3 regions of the Brevundimonas sp. GW821-FHT12C05 genome follow, and region 1 is predicted to be linked to each of the others. Evidence: predicted binding sites of a transcription regulator. Region 1 holds the regulator's gene; each other region holds the start of a gene.

What was found. Region 1 encodes LexA, which represses DNA repair genes until DNA is damaged. Its sites were predicted from a motif close to ATGTTCNCNANNTGTTCT; they were not measured.
Region 2: the regulator LexA is predicted to act here: its motif matches at 5,458-5,475, upstream of recA (recombinase RecA).
Region 3: the regulator LexA is predicted to act here: its motif matches at 4,237-4,254, upstream of uvrA (excinuclease ABC subunit UvrA).

The regions. Positions count from the first base shown of each region.
Region 1 covers NZ_JBXAQS010000001.1:1,486,225-1,493,965, forward strand. Annotated here, with positions in the region: gene trpE (anthranilate synthase component I) at 1-139, shown strand, start outside; gene AC1RRF_RS07060 (glycosyltransferase) at 335-1,555, shown strand; gene AC1RRF_RS07065 (hypothetical protein) at 1,552-1,737, opposite strand; gene AC1RRF_RS07070 (anthranilate synthase component II) at 1,856-2,446, shown strand; gene trpD (anthranilate phosphoribosyltransferase) at 2,448-3,485, shown strand; gene trpC (indole-3-glycerol phosphate synthase TrpC) at 3,482-4,273, shown strand; gene AC1RRF_RS07085 (DUF805 domain-containing protein) at 4,231-4,752, opposite strand; gene lexA (transcriptional repressor LexA) at 4,914-5,606, shown strand; gene AC1RRF_RS07095 (ComEC/Rec2 family competence protein) at 5,600-7,705, opposite strand.
Region 2 covers NZ_JBXAQS010000001.1:93,514-101,254, forward strand. Annotated here, with positions in the region: gene AC1RRF_RS00365 (hypothetical protein) at 1-240, shown strand, start outside; gene alaS (alanine--tRNA ligase) at 242-2,893, opposite strand; gene AC1RRF_RS00375 (hypothetical protein) at 3,119-3,457, shown strand; gene AC1RRF_RS00380 (hypothetical protein) at 3,517-3,978, opposite strand; gene recA (recombinase RecA) at 4,276-5,376, opposite strand; gene AC1RRF_RS00390 (M20/M25/M40 family metallo-hydrolase) at 5,540-7,435, opposite strand; gene AC1RRF_RS00395 (CheR family methyltransferase) at 7,501-7,741, opposite strand, start outside.
Region 3 covers NZ_JBXAQS010000001.1:1,219,497-1,227,237, forward strand. Annotated here, with positions in the region: gene trmFO (methylenetetrahydrofolate--tRNA-(uracil(54)-C(5))-methyltransferase (FADH(2)-oxidizing) TrmFO) at 1-182, opposite strand, end outside; gene AC1RRF_RS05685 (hypothetical protein) at 299-1,195, shown strand; gene uvrA (excinuclease ABC subunit UvrA) at 1,218-4,157, opposite strand; gene AC1RRF_RS05695 (group III truncated hemoglobin) at 4,301-4,789, opposite strand; gene AC1RRF_RS05700 (hypothetical protein) at 4,842-5,285, opposite strand; gene AC1RRF_RS05705 (hypothetical protein) at 5,414-5,551, shown strand; gene AC1RRF_RS05710 (ABC-F family ATP-binding cassette domain-containing protein) at 5,517-7,085, shown strand; gene AC1RRF_RS05715 (EAL domain-containing protein) at 7,082-7,741, opposite strand, start outside.

The sequences.
Region 1 (7,741 bases):
CCAGATCCATGTGCAGGCGGGCGCCGGCGTCGTCGCCGACAGCGATCCGGCGGCGGAATACGCCGAGACCCGGGCCAAGGCGCGTGCGCCCATGCGGGCGGCGGACGAAGCCTGGCGCTATCCGTTCGGCAACGGCTGAAGCAGACGAAATCGGGCGTCTGGCGACCGCACGGCTTCAGATTCTGAGTGGATGGGCGGTGGGTTTCGGATCGCCGAACGATCCTGACCTCCCCAGCTTGCTTTGGAGTTGGGGACGAAACAGTTTCGTTCAAGAATTGGCGAACGGCTTTATATGCGCAAATTGCGCTCCCTTCGGCAAAGGAGGGGGCCCGGCATGCGTATTCTCTTATCGACCTATGGCTCGCGCGGCGACGTCGAGCCCCTGGCGGCCTTGGCGGTCGCTCTCAAGGGTCTGGGCGTCGAGGCGATCGTGTCGACGCCGCCGGATGCGGACTTGATCGATCTGCTCGAGCGCGCCGGCGTCGAGCACGCACCGGCTTTCATGTCGGTGCGCGACTGGATCGAGGCGGCGCGGCGCGAGCCCAAGCCCCTGCCCGCGCTCTCGGCCATCATGATCCCGGCCCAGTATGAGGCGCTCGACGCCGTCGCGGCCGGATGCGATGCGATCGTCTCGACCGGTCTGTTCCCCTCGACCGCCGCCGCCCAATGCGTCGCCGAGCGGCGGGGCTTGCCCCATCGGTCAGGGATCTTCTGTCCGCTGTCCTTGCCGTCGGATCATCACTGGCCCTTCCCCCGTCCCGGCCGCCCCTTGCCGCCCGAGGTGACTAACGCACGCGAGCTGTGGGCATTGAACGCCCAGACCATGGACGAGCTGTTCGGCGAGGCGGTGAACGCCCAGCGTATCGCTGTCGGCCTGGCGCCGGTCGACAACGTCCGCGACCACGTCTTCGGCGACCGCCCTCTACTGGCCTCGGACCCGATTCTCTGGCCGTGGGAGCCGACGGACATGAGCGCCCCGGTTCAAACCGGGGCCTGGATTCTGCCCGACGAACGGCCTCTGTCACCCAAGTTGAGTACCTTCCTGAATGCGGGCACGCCGCCGGTCTATGTCGGATTCGGCAGCATCAACCTGCCCAGCACCAAGGCCGCCGCCGTCACGGCGATCGAGGCGGCGCGAGCGCACGGCCGGCGCGTCGTCCTGGCCAGCGGCTGGGCCGACAACGCCCTGATCGACGACAGGGACGACTGTTTCCTCGTCGGCGAGGTCAACCAGCAGGCCCTGTTCGGGCGGGTCGCCGCCGCCATCCACCATGGAGGCGCCGGCACAACCACCACGGCGACCCGCGCCGGCGCGCCCCAGGTCATCGTGCCCCAGATCGTGGATCAGCCGTTCTGGGCCGCGCGGGTCGAGGACCTGGGGGTGGGCGTGGCGCATGAAGGATCAACGCCGACCTTCGAAAGCCTGACCCAGGCGCTCGAGCGGGCGCTCGCACCGGAGACCCAGACGCGCGCGACTGCCGTGGCCGAGACGATCCGGCCGGATGGTGCGGCGATCGCAGCGAAACTGTTGATGCGGAGCGTCAGGCGACCCTAGCGGTCGCCCATGATCGCCGCCGGCTCCTGGAAGCGGACGCCCGGCCCCAGGATCATCACCCCGGCCATCAGCATCGCCGCCGTCGCGGCCAGGGCCGCCGCGCCGAGCGCGGACCACGGACTGACCGGCGCGACCGCCGGAGCGGTCAGCAGGATACGCGCCTTCTGGATGCCGTCGGCCATTCGAGCCTCCCCGTTCGAAGAGTCCCAATTCGATCCAATACAGTTAACGCAATCTTACCGACCCCTGAGGCGCCTTGGGCGCTTGGCGCGGCGGGCCGTAGTCCCTAGAAGCCAAGTCATGATCCTCGTCGTCGATAACTACGACAGCTTTACCTACAACCTCGTCCACTACCTCGCGGAGTTGGGCGCGGAGACGCGCGTCGTGCGCAACGACGACCTGACGGCGGCGCAGGCCTGGGCGCTGAAGCCCGAGGCGGTGCTGCTGTCGCCCGGTCCGTGCACGCCCAACGAGGCCGGCGTCTGCCTGGCCCTGATCGACACCGCGCCGCTGGACATGCCGATCTTCGGCGTCTGCCTGGGCCATCAGGCCATGGGCCAGGCGTTCGGCGGCGACGTGATCCGCGCCAAGGCCCTGATGCACGGCAAGACCTCGCCGATCCTGCACGAGGGCAAGAGCGTGTTCCGCGGCCTGCCCTCGCCGTTCACGGCCACGCGCTACCACTCGCTGGCGGTGAAGCGCGAGACCCTGCCGGACGTGCTGGAGGTCACCGCCTGGACCGCCGACGGCGAGATCATGGGCCTGGCCCACAAGACCCGCCCCATCCACGGCGTGCAGTTCCACCCGGAGTCGATCGCCACCGAGCACGGCCACGATCTGCTGGCCAACTTCCTGGACCTCGCGGGCGTGAAGCGCCGGGCGATGGTCTGAGGTGGCCGACACCTTCAAGCCCCTGCTGGCCAAGCTGGTCGACGGCAAGACGTTGTCGGACGCCGAGGCGCACGCCTTCTTCGCCGCCTGCCTGCGCGGCGAGCCGACGCCGGCCCAGGTCGCCGCCGCCGTCACCGCCCTGCGCATCCGTGGCGAGACGGTGGGCGAGATCGCGGCCTTCGCCACCGCCATGCGCGAGGCGGCCCTGACGCTGGACCATCCGTGGGACGTCATCGACACCTGCGGCACCGGCGGCGACGGCCAGCACACCTTCAACATCTCCACGGCGGCGGCGTTGGTGCTGGCGGGCGCGGGCCTTAAGGTCGCCAAGCACGGCAACCGGGCGCTGAGCTCCAGGTCCGGCTCCTCCGACGTGCTGGCGGTGCTGGGCGTCAACCTGGCGGCCACGCAGGCGCAGCAGCTGCGCGCGCTGGACCGGGCCGGGATCGCCTTCCTGTTCGCCCCCTCCTACCACGGCGCCATGCGCCACGTCGGGCCGGTGCGGGCTGAGATCGGCTTCCGCACCGTGTTCAACCTGCTGGGCCCGCTGTCCAATCCGGCGCAGGCGAAGCGGCAGGTGATGGGCGTCTATGACCCCCGCCTGCTGGAGCCCCTGGCCGAGGTGCTGGGCCGCCTGGGCGCCGTGCGGGCCTGGACGGTGCACGGCCAGGGCCTGGATGAACTGACCGTCACCGGCGAGACCGAGGTGGCGGAATGGAAGGACGGCGCCGTGCGCCGCTTCACCGTCACGCCCGAGGACGCCGGACTGGCCCGCCACGACCTCTCGGCCATCCGCGGCGGCGACGCCGAGGCGAACGCCGCCGCCCTGACCGCCCTGCTGGACGGGGCGAAGGGCGCCTATCGCGACGTGGTGCTGCTGAACGCCGCCGCCGGGCTGGTGGTGGCCGACAAGGCCGCTGATCTGGCCGAGGGCGCGGCCCAGGCCGCCGCCGTCATCGACGACGGCCGCGCGTCGAAGGCGCTGGCCGAGCTGGTCGCCGTCACCAACACCCCCATCGAGGAAGAGGAGCCGGCGTGACCGACGTGCTGGACCGCATCGCCGCGTACAAGCGCGAGGACGTCGCCGCCCGCAAGGCCGCCTTGTCGCAGGACGCGGTCGAGGCGCGCGCCGCCCTCGCCTCCGCCCCGCGCGGCTTCCGCGCCGCGCTGGAGAACCGGTTCGACGACACCGCCCGTCCGGCCCTGATCGCCGAGATCAAGAAGGCCAGCCCGTCGAAGGGCCTGATCCGCCCCGACTTCGATCCGCCGGCCCTCGCCCGGGCCTATGAGCGCGGCGGCGCCGCCTGCCTGTCGGTCCTGACCGACGGCCCCAGCTTCCAGGGGGACGACGCCTATCTGGCCGCCGCCCGCGACGCGGTCGCCCTGCCCTGCCTGCGCAAGGACTTCCTGGTCGATCCGTGGCAGGTGGCCGAGAGCCGGGCCCTGGGCGCCGACTGCATCCTGATCATCCTGGCCATGATCGACGACAAGCTGGCCGCCGAGCTCCTGTCGGAGGCCGAACGCTTCGGCATGGACGCCCTGATCGAGACCCATGACGAGGCCGAGATGGCCCGCGCCTGCAAGCTGGGCGGCGATCTGGTGGGCGTGAACAACCGCTCCCTGCGCACCTTCGAGGTCGACCTGGAGACCACCGAACGGCTGGCCATGCTCAGCCCGGTCCGCGCCCTGCTGGTGGCCGAAAGCGGCATCTTCACTCCGGACGATGTGCAGCAGGTCTCCGACGCCCACGCCCAGGCCATCCTCGTCGGCGAAAGCCTGATGCGTCAGGACGACGTTGAGGCGGCGACGCGGGCGCTGCTGGGCTGAGCCGCTTCGCGCGGATCGGGTCCATACCGGTTCGCGCCCTTCTGACCCGGCCGCAGCAGCAGGATCAGTAAGATCAGCGCCAGCCCCATCATCCACGGGAAGAGGCCCTCAACGGGCGAGGGCTCGGCCAGCCACCGTGGGTTCAGCACCGCGAAGGTCGCCCGGTAGGACTGATACAGATTGATCGCCGGCAGCGGCAGGACGATCAGCGCGAACCAGCCTGACAGGCCCTGATCGTGCAGCCGGCGGCAGAACAGGGCGAAAACCGGCAAGATGACCAACATCCTGACCGCCGCCCCGGCCCACCAATGTATATCCCAGTCGAGAGGGTCGATCAGGATCAGGGCGATCGCTTGAACCACGGTCGTGGCGATCCAGAAATAGACGACGTCGACGATGCGCGACCGGCCATTGAACCGGATCACGCCTGTCGTGGTGTCCACGACCGACCGCCAGGCGTCGTTCAGCCTCTGTCGCATCTTCGCCTCCCGCTCCGCCCTGTCGTGTCATCGCCGGTCGAGCTTCGCAACAACGGCGCGCCGGTAACCCTGCCTTAACCGGAACACCTCAGGAACAGTTTCTGGACGTTTGCGGTTTGTTCCGCTAGCGTTCTGGAAACCGGATTCGCCTCGAGGTCTGCATGCTCACCCGCAAACAGCACGAACTGCTCATGTTCATCCACGAGCGGATTCAGGAGACCGGCGTGTCTCCGTCCTTCGACGAAATGAAGGAGGCGCTGGATCTGGCGTCCAAGTCGGGCATCCACCGCCTGATCACGGCGCTGGAGGAGCGCGGCTTCATCCGCCGCCTGGCGCACCGCGCCCGGGCGCTGGAGGTCACCAAACTGCCGGAACAGGCGACGCAGGGCGCGCCGCGCGGCCATGCGGGCTTCAAGCCGGGCGTGATCGAGGGCGGCGGACGCCCCCAGGCCGCCGAACCGGCCAACGACACCCGCGAACTGTCGCTGATGGGCAAGATCGCGGCGGGCACGCCCATCGACGCCATCGAGCACGAGACCGCCCGCTATCCGGTGCCGGAGGCCATGCTGGGCTCGGGCGAACACTATCTGCTCGAGATCGAGGGCGACTCGATGATCGAGGCCGGCATCCTCAACGGCGATCTGGTGATCATCAAATCGACCGAGAACGCCTCGTCCGGCGAGATCGTCGTGGCCCTGGTCGAGGGCGAGCAGGCGACTCTGAAACGCCTGCGCAAGAAGGGCGCCTCCATCGCGCTGGAGCCCGCCAACCGCAACTACGAAACCAAAATCTACGGCTCGGACCAGGTCGCCGTGCAGGGCAAGCTGGTCGGCCTGATCCGCCGCTATCACTGAACCTCGGCGTCGCCGAACCGGCTCCACGGCCGGTCGCCGCGGACGTCCGACACCCACAGGGCTCGCCAGCGGTTCGCTGCGGCGGGCCCTTCGTGTTTCAGCTCCACCGCCCCGCCCCGGGCGTAGTCCAGCCCGTCCAGCACCAGCCGCCCGTCGCAGGACGTCGGGAGCGCGGCCAGTTCGCCCCGCACGCTGACCACCGGCGCTGACCGGCACAGGGCGTCCAGTTGCTCCGCCGACGGCGCTCGGCGGCCCCACCACAGCGCCACAGGCCCCCTGGTCTCCGGCGCGCACGAGAACCGGCCGCAGGTCCAACCCTCGACCGGCCGATCCACCGCCTCCAACCCGCGCCGCCGGGTCCAGACATCCACCGCGAACTGACGCACGCCCGGCCGGACGATCACGGCCTGTCCCTGCTGGATGAAGGCCGCCTGCGTGCCGGCGTCGCCGATCCACAGGTCCGGCGCCGGATCGCGCGGCCAGATCAGCACCGCGCAGGCCAGCGGCAGGCCCAGCCACCGAAGCGGGCCCCGCCACAGGCAACAGAACAGCACCCCGAGGAAGGCGATCGGCAGGACGATGTCCGGCGCGCTGGCGATGGTCCGCACCGCGCCTGGCAGGCCCGCGACCCATTCGCCGATGGCCAGCATCAGGTCGATGCCCCGCGCCGCCAGCCACAGGAAGGGCGCGCCCAGCCCGATCGGCTCCAACAGGGCTCCCAGCGCCAGGGCGGGCATGATCAGGAAGTCCGACAACGGCGCCGTCGCCAGATTGGCCGCCAGCCCGTACATGGCCGAGCGGTTGAAATGCTGCATGGCGAATGGCCCCGTCGCCGCCCCCGCCACCAGACTGGCCAACACCGCCGCCCCGACCCAGGCGCCCGCCCGCTGCGCCATCAGGATCGGCCAGGGCGTGGAGATCTCCCTCGGCCTTTGCGGCCAGGCCTCGACCAGGGCCACCAGCGCCGCCGTCGCCGCGAAGGACATCTGGAAGCCGGGCGTGACGATGGCCTCGGGCTGGAGCAGCAGGACCACCAGGGCCGCCACCGCCAGCGCGTGCATGGTGATCGCCTGACGGTCCAGCAGGATCGCCAGGAAGGCGATGGAGGCGGTCACGGCGGCGCGTTCGGCCGGGGGCGGCGCGCCCGACACCACCAGATAGGTCCCGACCGCCAGCAGGCCCGCGACGGCCGCCGCCTTCTTGCCCGGCACGCGCAGCGCCAGCCACGGCCAGGCCGCGATCAGCAGCCGCACCAGGAAGAAGGCGAAGCCGCCGACCACCGCCATGTGCAGACCCGAGATCGACAGGATGTGCGCCAGCCCGGAATCGCGCATGACATCCACCTCGGCGGGGTCCAGCCAGGCCTCGTGGCCCGTGGTCATGGCCGCCGCCACCCCGCCCGCCCGCTCGCCCTGCCGGGCCACGATCCGCTGGGCCAGATCGAAGCGCATGGCGTTGATCCGCATGACCAGGCGCAGCCGCCACGGCGCCTCGGACAGAACGGCCGTCCGTGTCTCGCCGAGCGCGAACGCCACCCCGCCGATCCTCTGGAAGAAGGCCGTGCGGCCGAAGTCGTAGGCGCCGGGACTGGCGGGCGCGGGCGGCGGATTGAGGATGGCGAACAGGCGCACCGCCTCGCCGGGCTCGGGCGCCGCGCCCTTCACGGTGGCGCGGATGCGCACGGGCGTCTGATCCGGCTCCAGTCCCCGGATGCGCACCGGGGCGACGACGATGCGTGGACCCGCCGCGCCGGGACTGTCGACATCGACCACCCAGCCCTCGATCACCGTCGGCCCGTCCATGGCGGGCGCTATGGGCGCGCTCACCGCATCGGTGCGCAGCTTGGCCGCCGTCAGCCCAAGGGCGAAACAGGCCAGCATCAGCAGGCACAGGCTGACCGCCCGCGCCACATGCAGCCGTCGCCCTACCAGCCAACCCAGCGAAGCCAGGATGGCGAAAACCAGCAGCGGCCACAGCGGCGGTTCGGCCTTGAAGGCGAAATAGGTCGCGCAGCCGGCGCCGAACGCCACCGGCGTCCACAGCCGCCAGCGCAGGGTCTGGGCCTTGATCTGGGCGTCCAGGAAGTCGCCGATCCTCACCCGGGCGCTAGGCTTTGCGGCAGGCGGGGGTATAAG
Region 2 (7,741 bases), 1.4 Mb from region 1:
CTGCAGGGCCTGACCGGGGACGCCCGGACGGCCGAGCTCGCGCGCCTGAGGGCTGAGGGCGCGTTTGGAAACCAGCGCGCCTACTTCGGCAAGGACGCGGAACGGGCGTCGAAGATGGAGCTGCGTGACGCCCAGGGCCGGACGCGGCTGCGTCTGCACGTGACGGCGGACGGCCAGGCCTCGATCCAGTTCCTGGACGAGGCCGGCCGTGTAACGCGCACCGTCACGCCCGAGAGCTGACCTAGCCCGCCAGCGCCGCCCGCACCGCCGCCAGGCCTTCTTCGGCCTTGCCGCCTTCGGGGGCGCCGCCCTGGGCGAAGTCGGGCTTGCCGCCCGCGCCCTGGCCGCCCATCGCCAGCACCGCCGCGCGGGCGAGGTCCGCCGCATTGACCGTGCCGGTGATGTCCGAGGTGACGGCGACGGTGATCGCCGCCTTGCCCTCGGTCACGCCGATCAGGGCGACAACGCCCGAACCGACCTGCTTGCGGAAGTCCTCGGCCACGCCGCGCAGACCCTTGCCGTCGACGCCGTCCAGCACGCGGGCGATCAGCTTGACGCCGTTGATCTCCTCGGGCGCGGTATTGGCCGAAGCCCCGCCGCCGCCCAGGGCCAGTTGCTTCTTCAGCTCGGCGACCTGCTTCTCCAGCGCCTTGACCGAACCGGTCAGGGCCTCGACCCGCGCGGGCACGTCGCCCGTCTGGACCTTGAAGCTCTGGGCCAGGCCCTTGGCCACGCCCGCCTGGGCCAGCAGGTACTGGCGCGCGGCCTCGCCGGTCAGGGCCTCGATGCGGCGGACGCCGGCGGCGATGCCGGTTTCCTGCACCACCTTGAACAGGGCAATGTCGCCGGTGCGGGCCACGTGGGTGCCGCCGCACAGCTCGACCGAATAGGGGGCGTTGTCGCCGGTCAGCGAGCGGCCCAGCGTCAGGACGCGAACCTCGTCGCCGTACTTCTCGCCGAACAGGGCGATGGCGCCGGCCTCGATCGCGGCCTCGGGAGCCATCAGCTTGGTCTCCGTCGGGACGTTCTGGCGGATGACGGCATTGACCTCGGTCTCGATGGCCGACAGTTCGGCCTCGGTCAGCGGGGCGTTGTGGCTGAAGTCGAAGCGCGCGCGTTCGGCGTCGACCAGCTGGCCCTTCTGGGCCACCGCAGGGCCGAGGATGTTCTTCAGCGCCGTGTGCAGCAGGTGGGCGGCCGAGTGGTTGGCGCGCGTGGTGCGGCGCTTCTCGGCGTCGACCAGCTGGGCCGCGCGGGTTCCGATCTCCAGCTTGCCCGCCGTGATCTGGACCGACAGCACGTGCAGGTCGCCGGCGTGCTTCTTGACGTCGATGACCTCGGCCTCGCCGCCCGGCCACTCGAACGTGCCGTGGTCGCCCGCCTGGCCGCCGCTCTCGGCGTAGAAGGGGGTGGTGTCGAACAGGACCTCGACGATGTCGCCGGCCTCGGCCGCATCGACCGGCGCGCCGCCGCTCATGATGGCCAGGACCTCGCCCGAACCCTCGATGGCGTCATAGCCGGTGAAGACGGTCGGCCCCAGGCGGTCGCGGATGGTCAGCCATTCGCCGGCGTTGGCGGTCTGGCCCGAACCCTTCCAGTGCTCGCGCGAGCGCTGGCGCTGCTCGGCCATGGCGGCCTCGAAGCCGTCGACGTTGACCGAATAGCCGCGGCGACGCGCCTCGTCCTGCGTCAGGTCCAGCGGGAAGCCGTAGGTGTCGGACAGGGTGAAGGCCGTCTGGCCGTCCAGCATGTCGCCGGGCTTGAAGCCCTGCACCGCCGTGTCGAACAGGTTCATGCCCTTGGACAGGGTGGTGCGGAAACGGATCTCTTCCTGCTTCAGCGTATCCTCGACGAAGGCCTGGGCGCGCTTCAGCTCGGGGAAGGCGTCGCCCATCTCGCCGACCAGGGTCGGCACCAGGCGGTGGATCAGGGGATCGCTCGCGCCCAGCAGGTGGGCGTGACGCATGGCGCGGCGCATGATGCGGCGCAGGACATAGCCCCGCCCCTCGTTCGAGGGGGTGACGCCGTCGGCGATCAGGAAGGACGACGAGCGCAGATGGTCGGCGATGACGCGGTGGCTGGACGCCATCTCGCCGTTGGGATCGGTCCCGGTCGCATCCGCCGAGGCGGCGATCAGGGTCTGGAACAGGTCGGTGTCGAAGACCGAGTTCTTGCCCTGCAGCACCGAGGCGATGCGCTCCAGGCCCATGCCGGTGTCGACCGAGGGCTTGGGCAGCTGGCGAACGATCTGGTCGTTCTCCTTCTCGAACTGCATGAAGACGTTGTTCCAGATCTCCACATAGCGGTCGCCGTCCTCATCCGGCGAGCCGGGAGGGCCGCCGGGGACGTGGTCGCCGTAGTCCCAGAAGATCTCGGTGCACGGACCGCAGGGGCCGTTGTCGCCCATGGCCCAGAAATTGTCCGAACCGGCGATGCGGATGATCTTGTCGTCGCTGAAGCCGGTGACCTTCTTCCAGATCGCGGCGGCCTCGTCGTCGTCGATGTAGACGGTGACCAGCAGGCGCTTGGGATCCAGGCCGAAGTCCTTGGTGACCAGCTCCCAGGCGCGGTCGATCGCGTGTTCCTTGAAGTAGTCGCCGAAGCTGAAGTTGCCCAGCATCTCGAAGAAGGTCAGGTGGCGCGCGGTGTAGCCGACGTTGTCCAGGTCGTTGTGCTTGCCGCCCGCGCGGACGCATTTCTGCGAGCTGGTGGCGCGCGGATACGGCGGGGTGGCCGCGCCCGTGAAGTAGTCCTTGAACGGCACCATGCCCGCGTTGACGAACATCAGCGTCGGGTCGTTCTGCGGCACCAGCGGAGCCGAGTGGACCTTCTCGTGCCCATCGGCCGCGAAGTAGTCGAGGAAGGTCGAACGGATCTGTTTGAGGCTGGTCATGGGACGCGCATTCGAGAAGGGGGATCGGCCGTCATATAGGGGTTCTGGCCCCTTTGCATCACCCGGGCGTGATGTCGGAGCCGTGGCGGCGGGCCGGTCGCCGTCGAGGCCCGCCGGCGGGTGCGCCGGTGCGGATTCACCTCTCACACGAACTTGTTATTTAAGGTTGTGTAAATGGCGCCGCTTACTACCTACGCGCCGGAGGGGCGTGTGAAGGAGGGTATCATGTCGATCAAGATGCTTGGCGCCGCCGTGGCGGGCCTGACCCTGTCGATGTCGCTCGGAGCGGCGGCTCCGGCTCCCGCGGCGGCGGTCCAGCAGTACTACCCCGGGCCGGGGATCTACTGCTTCAGCGGCCATAGCGATTGTTTCCCGATCGCCTATTCCTATGAGGTCTATTCGGACGCGGAACACGCCAACCTGATCGGCAGCGGGTCCGACAGCTGCGTCCAGTCGGGTTCGATGATCTTCGTCACCTCGCCGTGGCTGCCGGCCGGCTATGAGGTGAAGACCCCGATGTACGTCTGTTCGGGCTTCGGCCCCTATCTGCCGCCGGAGTGGTAGGCGGAGCGTCCATCTGACGAAGGAAGCGGGGCGGTCCGGAAGGGCCGCCCCGTTCTGCGTCAGCGGTCGGCGCGCAGCAGGCGGGCGGCCGTGAAGGCGAGGGCCAGACCGAACAGGGCATGAGCCAGCAGCCCCAGTCCGATCATCTCCGCCGCCGGCGCGGCGCGCGCCGGGGCGGCCGACAGGGGGACGACGACGGCGTTCATCACCCCGTAGACGACCACGCCGAAGCCGAGGCCCGACAGGACCGGACGGCGCAGGACCGCGGGGGCCTGGGTGGCGGCGAGAATGAAGATGACGCCCCAGATGACGGCGAGGACGAAGTGCGCGGCCAGCCCGATCGCCGCCGCGCCCCATCCACCCTGGAAGGCCGCGGGGCCCAGCAGTCCTGAGGCCACCGCCTGCAGGATCTGTTCCGGCGAGGCGGGCCGGTAGATGACGAAGGCGGTCAGAATGTCCGCCGCGCCGCCGGCGAGGCCAGCGAAGAGGGCGGCGCGCGCGCCGGAACCCGGTTTGATCATGTGAAGTCCTCCCGGCGCCGACGATCACCCCTTCCGGCCCGTCCGGCAATCCCATCGCGACGCGCGGGTTCGATTGAGGCCCTCAGGGCGGCACGGCCCTCTCCGCCTCCGGACTGGCAAGCCCGGATGAAAAAAGGCCGCCCGACCCGGCGGGGGTCGAGCGGCCGCTCCATCCGGCCCGGCCCGGCGGGGTCGGATGGCGGGTCGGCGAACCCGGCCGGAGAAGTGTTGGTGAAATGGGCGCCCGAAATTTTTTCGAGTGCACTTTAGTGGACTTTTGCCAGGCTCAGCCTGACGTCAGCCTTCCAGGTCCTGGCCCTCGTCCGGCTCGGGCGTGCCCAGCAGTTCGTCGGCGATCTTGTTGGTCGAGGCGCGCACGGCCTTCTCGATCGAGTCGGCGACATCCGGATTGGCCTTGAGGAAGGCGCGCACATTCTCGCGGCCCTGGCCGATACGCTGGCTGTCGTAGGAGAACCAGCTGCCTGACTTCTCGACGATGCCGGCCTTGACCCCCAGGTCGATGATCTCGCCCAGCTTGGAGATGCCTTCGCCGTACATGATGTCGAAGATGACCTCGCGGAACGGCGGGGCGACCTTGTTCTTGACCACCTTCACGCGGGTGGTGTTGCCGACCACTTCGTCGCGGTCCTTGATCGCGCCGGTGCGGCGGATGTCGAGACGGACCGAGGCGTAGAATTTCAGCGCATTGCCGCCGGTCGTGGTTTCCGGCGAGCCGTACATGACCCCGATCTTGTGACGGATCTGGTTGATGAACAGGACGATGCACTGAGACTTGTTGATCGAGGCGGTCAGCTTGCGCAGGGCCTGGCTCATCAGGCGCGCCTGTAGGCCGGGCAGGCTGTCGCCCATCTCGCCCTCGATCTCGGCGCGCGGCGTCAGGGCGGCGACGGAGTCGACCACCACGATGTCCACGGCGCCCGAGCGCACCAGGGTGTCGACGATCTCCAGCGCCTGCTCGCCCGTGTCGGGCTGCGAGACCAGCAGGTCGTCCAGGTTCACGCCCAGCTTCTGGGCGTAGCCGGGGTCGAGCGCGTGTTCGGCGTCGACGAAGGCGGCGACGCCGCCGGCCTTCTGGATTTCCGCGACGGTGTGCAGGGCCAGGGTCGTCTTGCCCGAGCTTTCCGGGCCGAACACCTCGATGACCCGGCCGCGCGGCAGGCCGCCGATGCCGAGCGCCATGTCCAGGCCCAGCGATCCGGTCGAGACGCTGGCGATCTCGGCGACGACGCCGCCCTTGCCGAGCTTCATCACCGAGCCCTTGCCGAAGGCGCGATCGATCTGCGCGATCGCCGCCTCGAGGGCGCGTTGCTTGTCGCCGTCTTCCTTGCCCACCAATTTCAAAGCCGCCTGTGACACTGCCTTCGTCTCCCTTGCCATGATTCCCATCTGGTTTCGGGAGAGACCCGCCATGGACCCGCCCCCTCGTTATGTGAGGCGGACTATGTGCATGGTTTGTTCTGGTTCACAAGATGTTCTCTTTCTGTCCCCGTCCAGTTCCGGTTTCATACGTCCAAATTTGACGTATTGGGCCTGGGGCGGCCTAGCTGTTCCGTGACGACGCCTGCGGATCGCGGGCCATGGGCTCGGCGGCCTGGGCATAGGCCGACAGCCCCGCGCCGAGGATCAGCACGCCCAGCGCGACCATCAGCAACGGTCGCTCGGCCGCGGGCTCGGGGCTGAAGGGGCGGACCAGCATGAGGCCCAGCAGGCCGAGCAGGGCCAGCACCCCGGGCAGGTCCATGCCGATGCCGAGGAAGACCGGGTGGGCCATGCCGATCAGCCAGGCCCCGCCCAGGACGGCGGCGACCGCGACGGCGGTCAGCGACTTGGGCCGGGTCAGGCCCGGATCGAGCGCGGCCGCGGCGACCGCCGCCAGCCCGGCCAGCAGGGCCGGCCACAGGAACAGGAAGGCCGTCTCGGGCGCCGCCGCCTGCGCGCCCGCTGCGAACACCAGGGCCAGGGCGATCAGTCCGGTCCAGCCGCCCCAGACGCTGCGCGCGGCCAGTCCGGGCGCCAGCGACAGGCCGACGGCCACGACGCCCGCGCCGACGATCAGGAGATTGAATCCGCCCAGCACGATGGTCAGGACGGTCAGGACCGCCAGGGCCCCGGCGGTCACGCGCCGGTCGGACCGCGTCCGGCCGCCCAGCACCGCCAGCATCAGGGCCAGCACGGCCAGCGCCGCGCCCGCCTCCAGCCACGGCAGCCGGGCCAGCAGGGTGTAATAGGCCTCCGCGCTCTCGGCCCGCTCCGACAGAGGTCCGCCGGCCAGCCGCACCGCATGGGTCAGCACCAGTCCGCTGGTCAGGAACCACAGGCCGTCGACCATGCCGCGCCCGACGTCGGCGAAGGTCAGGCCCGCGCGCCGCCGCGCCAGCGCCGCGGCGCCGGCCAGCAGGGCGGCGGCCACGACCCACAGCCCCCATCCGATCACCGGCGGATAGTGGATCACGAACCGGCCGAACACGTCGGCGTAGACGGCGTTGGTCGTGGCGGCGGGCAGGGCGCGCGCGCGCACCAGGGCGTCCGCCGTCTCCAGCGCCTGCGCGCCGATGTGCTGCACGCTGCCCTGATCCAGGGTCTCCGGGGTCGAGGTGGAGGCGTGGTACTGTGCGGGCCGGCCGATGAAGGCGAAATTGACCCCCTGCACGCCGCGCGCTTTGGGCACGGTGAAGTCGGTGCCGTTGGGCATGGTCTCGTAGACGAAGACGGCCAGGGAGTTGGAGGTCACCCCGCCCGTGGCCTTAACCCCCGCCCCGCCGAACAGGGCGACGGTCTGGGCGTTGCCGCGTCCGGTCTCGAACATCATGGCTCGGCCGCCGCCGCCGCGCGCCTCCAGATTGACCACGGCGCCGATGTGGTCGCGCAGGGGGTGGCCGCCCCAGAACACCCGCGCCCCGTCCAGGTCCAGCTCCTCGCCGTCGGTGAACAGGACCACCAGGGTGCGCTCCGCCGGGCCCCGCGCGCGGATCGCGCGCACCGTCTCCAGCACCGCCGCCAGGCCCGTGGTGTCGTCCGCCGCTCCGGGCGAATGCGGGACGGTGTCGTAGTGGGCCATCAGGGCCACGGCGGGCAGGGCGGGGTTCCGCCCCGGCAGCACGCCGATAAGATTGGTGGCGCTGAAGTCGGCCGCCGCCGGATCGCCGCCCTGCTGGCTCAGCCGCCGCGCCGAGCCGGGCGAGATCGGCCCGGTCTGGGTCGAGGTCTGCAGACCCAGGGCGCCCATGCGCTGCAGCAGATAGGCCTGCACCCGCGCATGATCAGGCGAGCCGATGGGGTGGGGGCGTTGCGCGATCTGGCGCACATCGGCCATGGCCCGTCCGGCGGAGAAGGTTGTCGCGGGGGCGTCCGCCGCGACGGGACGCGGGACCTGCAGGGTCAGCACCCCGATGGCCAGCGCCAGAGCCAACGATCCGATCAGCCAGAACAGACGCATGTCGACATTCCCCCGGGACGACCGGAAGCGACGCTACGACAGGAATTCGGTTTGGCGAAGGGGGATCAGGCCGCCCGGCGCACGGCCGTCGGCGACTTGACGAACAGGCCCCGGCGACCGGCCACCGCGCGGAAGGCGACGCTGTCGCCCTCGATCCGCTCGTCGGGGCCGAGGAACAGCACGCCGTCATCGACCAGCCGCCGCTCGAGGTTGTCCAGCACCTGGATCCGCCGCGCCGGTTCCATGTCGTCCAGCAGGTTGCGGCAGAAGATGACGTCGAAGCGCGCGTCGTCGGTCGGCGCGTCC
Region 3 (7,741 bases), 270 kb from region 1:
GAGTTGGAGCAGACCAGCTCGGCCAGGCCGTCAGTGTGGTGGGCGTCGGTCTTCACGCCGGGAACGCCGCGCATCTCATGCAGGATGACGGGCACGCCCGCGTTGGCGATCTGCCAGGCGGCTTCGGAACCGGCGAGGCCGCCGCCAATGACGTGGATGGGGGAAGGGGAGGTGGAGCTCATGGGCGGGGTTCTAGCCATAGCGGGCGCCCGCGTCAGCCTCCGATCGGTCGCCGGGTGGAATTCCGCTGACCCGGAAGCAGCCGTCCTCTAGAACGACACGATTCACGGAGGACACCATGCCGCTCGCCGCCACAGACGCCGCCTTCGAAGGCTTCCGCCTGGTCCGTCGTGAACCGCGCGTGCTCCTGGCGTGGACCCTGCTCTATCTGCTGGTCACGGTGGGCCAACTCGTCGCCATGGTGTTGAACCGTTCCGAAATCGCCGAGGGCCTCAAGACCCTTGAAGGCATGGGCGCCCGGGGGCCGCAATCCCAGGCGGAAATGGAGTTGATGGTCGAGGCCTATGGACAGATGACCCGCTACAGCTTCTGGATCCTGCCTCTCTCGATCGTGGTCGGATCCGTACTGAGCGCCGGAGTGGCGCGCGGCGTCCTGTTCCCGGAAGAGCAGAAGTTCGGTTACCTTCGGCTCGGCATGGATGAGGTTCGGGTCTTCGTCGTCGCCCTGGCGATCGCCTTGCTGAGCGGGGCGGCCGTGGGGCTGGCCTTCACCGCGGTTTCGGTTCTGGCGGCCATCGCCGCCACGGTCGCGCCGATCTTGTGGCTCGGAGTCGGCGCGGGCGTTCTCGCCACCATCGCCCTTGTCATCTGGCTGGCCGTCAGATGGTGCCTGGCCGTACCCATCACCCTGACGGAGAAGAAGATCGACGTCTTCGCCTCGTTCCGCGCCACCCGCGGGCATTTCTGGCCGCTGCTGGGCATGGCTGTGATCGCAATCGCGATGGGGATCGTGATCTGGTTCCTGTCGATGATCGTTGTGACGCCGCTCAGCCTGCTGTCGGGCATGTCGCCGATGGGCCTGGGCGGCACGTCGGCTGCTGTCATCGAGCAGATGTCGCTGGCCAATCCCGGCCTGCTGCTCGTCGCCTTGGCCAACGCCATCGTCTACGCGCTGTGCGTCGGCGTCACCTACGCCCCCTTCGCGGCGGCCTGGCAGGACCTGAAGCGCGGCTAGCCGGGAGCGCGGGCGCGGACCGTCAGGCCCGCGCCGTCACCCGGGCCGGCTTCTTCTCTGCCGACGCTGACAAGCCCGCCACGCGCGCCTTGCGGCGTTGCTCATGGCGGTCCAGCACCTCCTTGAGGTATTTGCCGGTCCAGCTGGCGGGATTGGCCGCGACCTCTTCCGGGGTGCCGACCGCGACGATCTCACCGCCGCCGTCGCCGCCCTCGGGACCGAAGTCCAGCAGGTAGTCGGCGACCTTGATGACATCCAGGTTGTGCTCGATCACGACGATGGTGTTGCCGTTCTCGACCAGTTCCTGAAGCACTTCCAGCAGCTTGCGGGTGTCCTCGAAATGCAGGCCCGTGGTGGGCTCGTCGAGGATGTAGAGGGTCTTGCCGGTGGCCCGCTTCGACAGCTCCTTGGACAGCTTGACCCGCTGGGCCTCGCCGCCCGACAGGGTGGTGGCCGACTGGCCGACCTTGACGTAGCCCAGGCCGACCCGCTCCAGCGTCAGCATCTTGTCCCGGATCGACGGCACGGCGGTGAAGAAGCGCGCGGCTTCCTCGACCGTCATGTCCAGCACGTCCGAGATGGACTTGCCCTTGAACACGATCTCCAGCGTCTCGCGGTTGTACCGTTTGCCGTGGCAGACGTCGCAGGTGACGTAGACGTCCGGCAGGAAGTGCATCTCGATCTTGATCAGGCCGTCGCCCTGACAGGCCTCGCAGCGCCCGCCCTTGACGTTGAACGAGAACCGCCCGGGCCCGTAACCGCGCGCCTTGGATTCCGGCAGCCCGGCGTACCAGTCGCGGATGGGCCCGAAGGCGCCGGTGTAGGTGGCCGGGTTCGAGCGCGGCGTGCGGCCGATGGGCGACTGGTCGATGTCGATGACCTTGTCGAACATCTCCAGCCCCTCGATGCGGTCGAAAGGGGCGGGGGCGTCGGACGCGTTGTGCAGACGGCGCGCGGCGGCCTTGTACAGGGTCTCGATTGTGAAGGTGGACTTGCCGCCGCCGGACACGCCGGTGACGCAGGTGAACAGGCCGCCGGGGATCTCGCCGGTGACGTTCTTCAGATTGTTGCCGGTCGCGCCGCTGATCTTCAGCATCTTCTTGCGGTTGACGGGGCGGCGGCCCTCGGGCGGCAGTTCGATCTCGCGCTCGCCGGTCAGGTATTTGCCGGTCAGGGAGTTCGGATTGGCCATCACCTCGGCGGGCGTGCCTTCGGCGCAGACCTGGCCGCCGTGGACGCCGGCGGCGGGGCCCATGTCGATGACATAGTCGGCGCTCAGGATCGCTTCCTCGTCATGCTCGACCACGAGCACGGAGTTGCCGAGGTCGCGCAGGCCCATCAGGCTTTCCAGCAGCCGGGTGTTGTCGCGCTGGTGCAGGCCGATCGACGGCTCATCGAGGACGTAGAGCACGCCCGTCAGGCCCGAGCCAATCTGCGACGCCAGACGGATGCGCTGGCTCTCGCCGCCGGACAGGGTGCCCGAGGAGCGGGACAGGCTGAGGTAGTCCAGGCCGACGTTGTTCAGGAACCGCAGGCGGTCCGAGATTTCCTTCAGGATGCGGCGGCCGATCTCCATCTGCTTTTCGGTCAGGTGGTCGGGCAGGGCGCTGACCCAGTCGTAGGCTCTCTTGATCGACAGCCACGACACCTCGGCGATGTCCTGGCCGCCGACCTTGACCGCCAGGGCCTCGGGCTTCAGCCGCTTGCCGCCACAGCTCTCGCACAGGGTCTCGGACTGGAAGCGGCCCAGCTCCTCGCGCACCCAGGCCGAGTCCGTCTCGCGCCAGCGGCGTTCGAGGTTGGGCAGGACACCTTCGAAGGCCTTGGAGGTCTCATATTTGCGGGCGTTGTCGTCATAGACGAACTTGATCTTCTCGCCGCCCGAGCCGTGCAGGATCACCGTCTGGGCCTTGCCCGGCAGGTCGCGCCACGGCTTGTCCATCGAGAAGCCGTAGTGCTGCGCCAGCGACTGCAGCGTCTGGGTGTAGAGCGGCGAGGGACCGCGTGACCACGGGGCGACCGCGCCGCCGTGCAGGGTCTTGTCCTTGTCCGGCACCACCATGTCGGCGTCGAAGGCCAGCTTGACCCCCAGGCCGTCACAGACCGGACAGGCGCCGAAGGGGTTGTTGAACGAGAACAGCCGCGGCTCGATCTCGCTGATGGTGAAGCCCGAGACCGGGCAGGCGAACTTCTCGGAGAAGGTGATGCGGCGCGGGCCGGTCTCGCCTTCCATGGTGTTGGCCCATTCGGCCACGGCGATGCCTTCGGCCAGACCCAGCGCGGTCTGCAGGCTGTCGGCGTAGCGGCCCTCGAGCCCCTGTTTGGTGACGATGCGGTCCACGACGATGTCGATGTCGTGCTTGAACTTCTTGTCCAGCGCCGGGGCGTCCTCGATGGCGTAGAACTCGCCGTCGATCTTCACGCGCTGGAACCCCGAGCGCTGCCACTCGGCCATCTCCTTCTTGTACTCGCCCTTGCGGCCGCGCACGACGGGGGCGAGCAGCAGGATGCGCTCGCCGTCGGCCAGGGCGGTCAGCTTGTCGACCATCATGGAGATGGTCTGGCTTTCGATCGGCAGGCCGGTGGCGGGTGAATAGGGCACCCCGACCCGCGCCCACAGCAGGCGCATGTAGTCGTGGATTTCGGTCACCGTGCCGACCGTCGAGCGCGGGTTCTTGGACGTCGTCTTCTGTTCGATCGAGATGGCCGGCGACAGACCCTCGATCAGGTCGACGTCGGGCTTGCCCATCAGCTCCAGGAACTGGCGGGCGTAGGCGCTCAGGCTCTCGACATAGCGGCGCTGGCCCTCGGCGTAGATGGTGTCGAACGCCAGCGAGCTTTTGCCCGAGCCCGACAGCCCGGTCATGACCACCAGCTTCTCGCGCGGAATGTCGAGGTCGACGCCCTTGAGATTATGTTCGCGTGCGCCGCGCACGCGGATGAAGTTGTGCTTTTCGGTCATGGAATCCGGGAACGCGGAGAGGGCCGGGCAGGGTCCGGCGCGACAGCGCTATATGGGGGATGTTTCGCTGAAATCAGCAAGAACATTATAGGAACTGTCAGCATCTGGCGCCAGACTGCTGACAGCAGTTGGCAGCAGGACGCCTATTCGGACGGCGACCATGCCTCCGCCTTGCGCAGATACCGCTCGCCCGGCCTCAACAGGGTGTTGGCGGCATGAGCCAGACTGAGTTCAAGGCTTTCGGCGATGCGGCGGGCGCGCTCCATGAAGTGGGCGGCGGCGACGGGCGGGCAGATTTCCTGGGTGGTCGCGTCGAACAGCTCAAGCCAGCGGTCGAAATGGGTGGCGTCGATCGGCAGGGGAAGGTGTTTCGGCATCGGCCGGCCCTGATAGACCCCCGTCGACAGCGCCACCGACGACCAGAACAGCTTCATCTGCGCCAGATGCGGGCCCCAGTCCTCGACTCGCGCGGCGAAGACCGGACCGATCAGGGCGTCATCGCGGACCTTGCCATAGAAGGTCTCCACCAGCCGGTCGATCATGGCCTCGTCGATGCCGGTCTCGGCGCGGATGCGGTCCGTCGCGGCCTTGCGGCGGGCGGCGAAGGCTTCGGCGGTGTCGGCATGGGTCATGGTGTTGATCTAGGCCGGGCGGGCAGGCCCCGCCAGACCGTGCGACCCCGCGTCAGTCGGCGATCAGGAAGTCACCCGCGTTGAACGTCAGGACGCAGCGCGGATCGCCGCCGGACGCGTCGACCGAGCAATAGTCGACTCCGATCAGGTTCTTCTGGACCCGTGCGGTCGAGCGGGCGCTGCGGCCGTCCTGGGTGAAACCCGTGCCCATGGCCGCGCTATGCGGTCCCAGCGCCTCATAGAAGCGCTGGGCGAGCGGACCGGTGCAGGTGAACAGCAACAGTTCCTCGCCGCCGTCGATCACCTGCCGGTAGGCGCCCGAGCCCGCGGCCTGCGCGATGCAGTCGGCGTAGAGACGGGCGTGGGGGCCGGTGGGCTGGCCGGCCAGCGGTGCATAGTCGGCCACGACTGGAGGCGCCTCAGGCGGCGTCCCATGAGCGCAGGCGCTGACCGAGAGCAGGGCCGCAACGACCGCGAGGCGGGCGAAAAGACGCATGGAAAATCCTCCAGACACCCAACCTTTCACGGTCTCGTCAGCGCCGCCAGAGCCGAAAGGGGTTGCGTGCAGGGCTTCGGGCGCCCATCCTCTTCGCTTCGAGTGAGTTCACTGGAGGCCCGACGATCATGATCAGCACGCTGGAAATCGGTTTCGCCCTTTCCGCTCCTCTGCTGCTCGTGCTCGCCTATGCCCTCGCTCCCAAGCCGAAACCCGTCCGCATCCGCACTCGTGACGCTCGATCGCGTCGCGGCCCGAACGCCTGACGGTTCCACCCTATTTTCTGATCTGAGCCTCGTCTTCGGGCGGGAGCGCACAGGACTTGTCGGCCGCAACGGCTCGGGCAAGACCACGCTTCTGCGCCTGATCGCCGGCCTGTCCGCCCCTGCCGAAGGCGCGATCAGCCGCGCCGGGACCGTCGCGTGGCTGGAACAGCGCGGCGAGCCGGCGTCCGGCGAGACGGCGGCGGGGACGCTCGGCGCCGCCGCCGCGCTGGCCGTGCTGACGCGCATCCTCGCGGGCGAGGGGACGGCGGAAGACCTGGACGCCGCCGACTGGACGCTGGAAAGCCGTATCGGCGAAGTCCTGGCCGAGGTCGGGCTGGAGGCGCTGGACCTGTCGCGCGAGACGGCTTCGCTGAGCGGCGGGGAACAGACCCGTCTGCGACTGGCCGCCCTGCTGATGGATCCGCCGGACCTGTTGCTGCTGGACGAGCCGACCAACCATCTGGACCGCGACGGCCGCGAACGCATCGCCGAGGTGCTGGCCCGCTGGCCCGGCGGGGTTCTGGCGGTGAGCCATGATCGGGCCCTGCTGCGCCGGATGGACCGCATCGTCGAGCTGTCGAGCCTCGGCGTCGCGGTCTACGGCGGCGGCTATGATCTCTATGCCGAACGCAAGGACGCCGAGCGCGCCGCGGCCGAGCGGGATCTGGACACGGCCGGGCGCGAGGCGGCCCGGGTCGCCCGCGAAGGGCAGAAGGCGGTCGAGAAGAAGGCCCGCCGTGATCGGGCCGGACGCGCCTTCGCGATGCGGAAGTCCGAGCCGAAGATCCTGCTGGGCGCCATGGCCGAGCGGGCGGAGAATTCCGGCGCGCGCGAGAACAAGCTGGCCGAACGCCGGGCCGAGGCGGCGGAGGCGGACCTGGCCGCCGCGCGCGAGAAGGTGGAGCGGGTGCGGGCGCTGGATATTCCCATGCCGCCGACAGGGTTGGCCCCGGGCCGGACGGTGCTCGAACTGGACGCCGTCGCCTGGGACGCGCCCGGCGGGCGGCGGATCGTGGGACCCGTGTCGCTGAAGCTGACCGGGCCCGAACGGGTAGCCGTGACCGGCGCGAACGGCGCGGGCAAGTCGACCCTGCTGAAGCTGATCGCCGGAGTGCTGGAGCCGACCTCGGGCCGGATCGCGCGACCGGTGACCGCGGCCCTGCTGGATCAGGCGGCGCTGCTGCTGCGGCCGGACGAGACCCTGGTGGAGGCCTACCGCCGCATCAATCCGGATGCGACGCCGAACGACGCCCATGCGGCGCTGGCGCGCTTCCTGTTCCGCAACACGGCGGCGCAGCGGACGGCGGGAACGCTGTCAGGGGGTGAACGACTGAGGGCGGCGCTGGCCTGCGTCACGGGCGGCGTCCGCCCGGCGCAACTGTTGATCCTCGACGAGCCGACCAATCACCTGGATCTCGATTCGGTCGCGGCGGTGGAAGCGGCCCTGCGCGGCTATGACGGTGCCCTGGTCGTGGTCAGCCATGACCCGGACTTCCTGGACGCCGTCGGCGTCGAGAGGACCGTGGCGCTTTAGCCCCAGCCGGCGATCTCGCCCTTACGGCGGGCGGCGCCCACGGGCGCGGCGACGACCGGGGTCTCGGTCGGACGGCCGAACAGCCAGCCCTGACCGAAGTCGACGCCGAGCGACGTCATCGCCGCGGCCTGCCCCTCGGTCTCGACCATCTCGGCCACGGTGGCGATCTTCAGGTCGCGGCAGAGGCCGACCAGGTGGGTGGCCAGGGTGCGGACCTTGGGATCGGTTTCGATCTCGCGCACGAAGCCGCCGTCCAGTTTCAGGATGTCGATCGAGAGCTTGCGCAGATAGGTCAGGGAGGCCGCGCCGACGCCGTAGTCGTCCAGGCAGACCTTGACGCCCGCCGCGCGCAACGCGGCCAGGCGATGGTTGGCGCCGTCCAGATCGACCACGTCGGCCGTCTCCGTGATCTCGACCATCAGCCGCTTGCGGATGTCCGGGGCGGCGGCGGTCATGCGCAGCAGCCCCTCGACATAGCGGCCGTCGGCCAGCGAAGCGCCCGAGACGTTGATCGCCGCCTTGACCAGGCCAAAGCCGGGACGGCGCAGCTGGGTCAGGGCCTTCTCGGCCACCGCCAGGTCGAAATCGTCGATCAGGCCCAGTTCCTCGGCCATGGCGATCGGGCCGGTCGGGGCGGAGGCCGCGCCGCCGAAGCG